DNA from 2 places in the Virgibacillus salinus genome. Region 1 is predicted to be linked to the other one. Evidence: a T-box and tRNA genes for the amino acid it is inferred to sense, from the RefSeq annotation. Region 1 holds a T-box; the other holds one or more tRNA genes.

What was found. A T-box is a leader RNA that pairs with one kind of tRNA and senses whether it is charged. The one in region 1 lies ahead of glyQ (glycine--tRNA ligase subunit alpha), so its partner is inferred to be a tRNA-Gly.
Region 2: it has a tRNA-Gly gene. The T-box ahead of glyQ (glycine--tRNA ligase subunit alpha) is inferred to sense a tRNA for this amino acid. The anticodon was not compared.

The regions. Positions count from the first base shown of each region.
Region 1 covers NZ_FNKD01000002.1:292,343-294,718, forward strand. The annotation lists gene era (GTPase Era) at 1-150, shown strand, start outside; gene BLS02_RS08225 (YqzL family protein) at 246-395, shown strand; gene recO (DNA repair protein RecO) at 441-1,190, shown strand; T-box leader at 1,254-1,424, shown strand; gene glyQ (glycine--tRNA ligase subunit alpha) at 1,577-2,376, shown strand, end outside.
Region 2 covers NZ_FNKD01000003.1:429-2,804, forward strand. The annotation lists tRNA gene BLS02_RS11800 (tRNA-Glu) at 7-81, shown strand; tRNA gene BLS02_RS11805 (tRNA-Val) at 89-164, shown strand; tRNA gene BLS02_RS11810 (tRNA-Met) at 345-421, shown strand; tRNA gene BLS02_RS11815 (tRNA-Asp) at 524-600, shown strand; tRNA gene BLS02_RS11820 (tRNA-Phe) at 632-707, shown strand; tRNA gene BLS02_RS11825 (tRNA-Tyr) at 729-813, shown strand; tRNA gene BLS02_RS11830 (tRNA-Trp) at 832-905, shown strand; tRNA gene BLS02_RS11835 (tRNA-His) at 919-994, shown strand; tRNA gene BLS02_RS11840 (tRNA-Gln) at 1,011-1,085, shown strand; tRNA gene BLS02_RS11845 (tRNA-Gly) at 1,090-1,164, shown strand; tRNA gene BLS02_RS11850 (tRNA-Cys) at 1,177-1,250, shown strand; tRNA gene BLS02_RS11855 (tRNA-Leu) at 1,257-1,339, shown strand; gene BLS02_RS11860 (MarR family winged helix-turn-helix transcriptional regulator) at 1,609-2,049, opposite strand; gene BLS02_RS11865 (glutathione peroxidase) at 2,070-2,376, opposite strand, start outside.

The DNA.
Region 1 (2,376 bases):
TTAAAAGATATCGGTAAAAAAGCTCGAAAAGATATTGAAGCATTGTTAGGATCAAAAGTTTATTTAGAACTTTGGGTCAAAGTCCAAAAAGACTGGCGCAACAAGCAATCGCAGCTGCGTGAGTTTGGGTTCCGTAGTGATGAATATTAAACTTGGTAAAATTTAAAACTCATTGATTTAACATGTATGGTAATTCTATTAGTAAGTACTTTTTCAACATGCTATAAAGAAAGGTGGGGTTTCTTGTGATCGACTTAACCTGGAGATTATTTAGTCAAACAGGAAACATTGAAACCTATTTATTATTGAAAGAGTTAGAAGAAAGAGCACGAGGTAAGGGAAATTCGGTCCAACAGGAAGATGAGGAAGTATCATCGATTGACACAAAATTATAGTACATGGGAATTTTTCAATGGTTTGACCTAAGAAGGTGATACTATTTGCTTGAAAAAATGAAAGGTATTGTCATTAAAACGCAAGATTACAGTGAATCACATAAAATAGTTACGATTTATAGTAATAAACTAGGTAAAATCTCTGCAATTGCCAGAGGAGCCAAGAAACCAAAAAGCAGAATGGCTGCAGTTACGCAGCCATTCATACTTGGTGAATTTTTTATCTATATCAATTCGGGATTAAGTACTATTCAGCAGGGAGATGTTGTTGATTCACTCCGTTTTATTAGGGAAGATATTATTAAGACAGCTTATGCTGCATATATAGTTGAGTTGACCGATAAATTAGTTGATTCACATTTACCGGATAAATATTTATTTGACCAGCTATACCAGACATTATCCTGGATCGCTGAACATGATGATGCAGATGCTGATATTCCAATGATGATGTATGAGTTAAAATTATTTGCAAAAGGCGGGTTTGCACCGACAGTAAGTAATTGTGTGAGTTGTGGCAGGAAAGATACTCCTTTATATTTTTCGATATCTGAAGGTGGTTTACTTTGTTCGCGATGTAACCATATTGACTCTGAAGCAATAATGCTGCCAGATAAGATAGCAAAATTGTTGCATATCTTTGTAAGTGTAGAATTGGAAAGAGTTGGTAAAATATCAGTGAAATCAGCAAATAAGAATTTATTGCGACAGTTAATAGATGCCTATTACGACCAATATGGCGGCTATTATCTTAAATCTAAACGATTTTTAAATCAATTGGATAAATTAAGATAAGCTACTTTTGTTGACAATATAGGTGTTAATACAGTATTATTTGTACATATTTCGAATAAAAACATAATTGTGTTGAGGAAGAATAGTACTTATTGATTGCTATTTTGAGCGAGTCCAGATTAGTGGAAGCTGGATAATAGGACGATGAGGAATGGCGCTTCTGAGCAAACGGTATAAAGTGGCTCTTGTATAGAGCAAGTAGGGTGGAACCGCGGTATAAAAACCGTCCCTATGTCATTTAAAATGACATAGGGACGGTTTTTTTATTCAAGCAGTTAAGAAAATATAAATTCTTCCTTACTGCATAAGTGCAACTTAAGCTTTCGCCATTAAAGCTTGGGGATAAGCCTAATTTTCTAATAAAGCAACTATGGAGGTTATTAAAAATGAAAATACAGGAAATGATTTTAACTTTGCAAAAATATTGGTCAGACCAAGATTGTATATTGATGCAGGCGTATGACGTTGAAAAGGGAGCCGGAACAATGTCTCCAATGACACTGTTAAGAAGTCTAGGTCCAGAACCGTGGAATGTAGCGTATGTTGAGCCATCAAGAAGACCAGCAGATGGTCGATATGGGCAAAATCCAAATCGACTTTATCAGCATCACCAATTCCAAGTAATTATGAAGCCGTCGCCAGACAATATTCAAGAATTGTATCTAGATTCATTAAAAGCGCTTGGAATTAACCCGTTGGAGCATGACATACGTTTTGTAGAGGATAATTGGGAAAATCCAACTCTGGGTGCTGCAGGATTAGGATGGGAAGTGTGGCTGGACGGAATGGAAATAACACAATTTACATACTTTCAGCAAATTGGCGGGCTTGAAGCAAGTCCGGTAACAGTTGAACTTACGTATGGGATTGAACGTTTGGCATCGTATATTCAAGATAAAGAAAATGTATTTGATTTGGAGTGGACAGATGGTGTAACGGTTAAAGATATCTTTTTTCAACCTGAATACGAACATTCAAAATATACGTTTGAAGAGTCTAATACAGACATGCTATTTAAGTTATTTTCTATGTATGAAAAAGAAGCTAAGGCTACAATGGAAAAAGGATTGGTATTTCCATCCTATGATTATGTATTAAAATGTTCGCATACATTTAATTTACTTGATGCTAAGGGTGTCATTTCAGTAACAGAACGAACAGGATATATTTCAAGAATACGAAACCT
Region 2 (2,376 bases), on a different contig from region 1:
ATTTTTGGCCCGTTGGTCAAGCGGTTAAGACACCGCCCTTTCACGGCGGTAACACGGGTTCGAGTCCCGTACGGGTCACCACTAATATGGAGGATTAGCTCAGCTGGGAGAGCACCTGCCTTACAAGCAGGGGGTCGCAGGTTCGAGCCCTGCATCCTCCACCATTTTAGACGAAAGTTCAAAGTTAATACTATCTCATATCGCGGGGTGGAGCAAAGCCGTAAGCATCATTGAATAACCTCAATGTAGGCTTTGTGAGGAGTGTAGCATCACTGAATCATCTTGCAACACGACGAACAGTTCTATTCAAGTTATAGAAGTATTAATTTAATATTAATTCATATCGCGGGGTGGAGCAGTCTGGTAGCTCGTTGGGCTCATAACCCAAAGGTCGCAAGTTCAAATCTTGCCCCCGCAACCAATTTTATTCAGATTACTACGTCGAATTTACTTCGTTGCTAATTGAAAGTAATAGTGTGCTTTGACTGCCAACAATTTAAGCATATCTGCATTTTACATATTTGGTCCGGTAGTTCAGTTGGTTAGAATGCCTGCCTGTCACGCAGGAGGTCGCGGGTTCGAGTCCCGTCCGGACCGCCATTTAAATCTATAGCAATAGCATATATATATTGGCTCTGTAGCTCAGTCGGTAGAGCAAAGGACTGAAAATCCTTGTGTCGGCGGTTCGATTCCGTCCGGAGCCACCATTTTTGCATTTACATTTATATGGAGGGGTAGCGAAGTGGCTAAACGCGGCGGACTGTAAATCCGCTCCCTCAGGGTTCGGGAGTTCGAATCTCTCCCCCTCCACCATATATTTTTTTAACAAGTAGGGGTATAGTTTAATGGTAAAACGAAGGTCTCCAAAACCTTTGATGTGGGTTCGATTCCTACTACCCCTGCCATTATTTTATTATGGCGGTCGTGGCGAAGTGGTTAACGCACCGGATTGTGGCTCCGGCATTCGTGGGTTCGATCCCCACCGGTCGCCCCATAAATTTCAATCTTATTGGGCTATAGCCAAGCGGTAAGGCATCGGGTTTTGATCCCGTGATTCCCAGGTTCGAATCCTGGTAGCCCAGCCATTATGCGGAAGTAGTTCAGTGGTAGAACACCACCTTGCCAAGGTGGGGGTCGCGGGTTCGAATCCCGTCTTCCGCTCCATTACTTCGTTTTGGCGGTATAGCCAAGTGGTAAGGCAGAGGTCTGCAAAACCTTTATCACCGGTTCAAATCCGGTTACCGCCTCCAACATATGCCGGTGTGGCGGAATTGGCAGACGCGCATGACTCAAAATCATGTTCCCTCTGGGAGTGTCGGTTCGAACCCGACCACCGGTATCTATAAGAAATATATAATTGAATTAAAAAATGATAGGAATACCTATAAATGTTGAAACACCAATGTTTGTAGGTGTTTTTTTGTTTTGGAATAAAGGGTAGAAAGGTAAGTTTTGAAATTATATTAAACAATTTTAACACAGTAGCATCTGTTACTAAGATTGTTGCCCAGGGTTTCTGAGTGTAAAAAAATTATAGGGGATCAGACTCTTCATTTGGACAGTTGTCCGCTGAATGATTTGATCCCCTATTTACACTTTCTTAAAGAACTATCGATTATTTCGGTTCATCAGTTTGTCATGAAGAACCTTTAACTGACTCATCAATTGTTCGTATTCATATAACTCGATATTGCATGTATTTACTTCGCTTGCAATGGATTGATTGATGGCATCTTTTTCTTCTATAGCTTTTGGCTGAACAAAAACATAAACTTTTCGCTCATCGCTATTGGTACGCTCTTTTTTAACCCAACCATTTGCTTCCATTCTTTTGATCATGGGGGTTAATGTTCCAGTACCTAAATTTAATCGTTCACCCATTTCCTTGACTGTAAGCCCGTCTTTCTCCCATAGCGCTAATAAGACTAAGTATTGAGGATAGGTAATACCAAAGGGATGAAGTACTTTTGAATATAACTTAGTAAATTGACTACTTGTCTCATAAATTGCAAAACAAAGCTGATTATCTAGTGTTAAAAAATCCTCCAAATAACTCATCCCCTTTGAAATTATAATTGTTTCATAATATCTTTTTCTATTTTCCCTGGTTTTGTTGTAGGTGCATAGCGCTCAACTACGTGTCCATTTCGATCGATTAGGAATTTTGTGAAGTTCCATTTGATATCTTTTGAAAGGAGGCCACCTTTTTCTGATTTTAAGTACCTGTATAAAGGATCCTCATTTTCACCGTTAACATCAATCTTGCCAAACATCGGAAACGTTACTCCAAAATTTAGTTGGCAGAACTCCGTAGTTTCCTCAATATTATCAAATTCCTGGTTGTTAAATTGGCCGCATGGAAATCCTAATATCTCT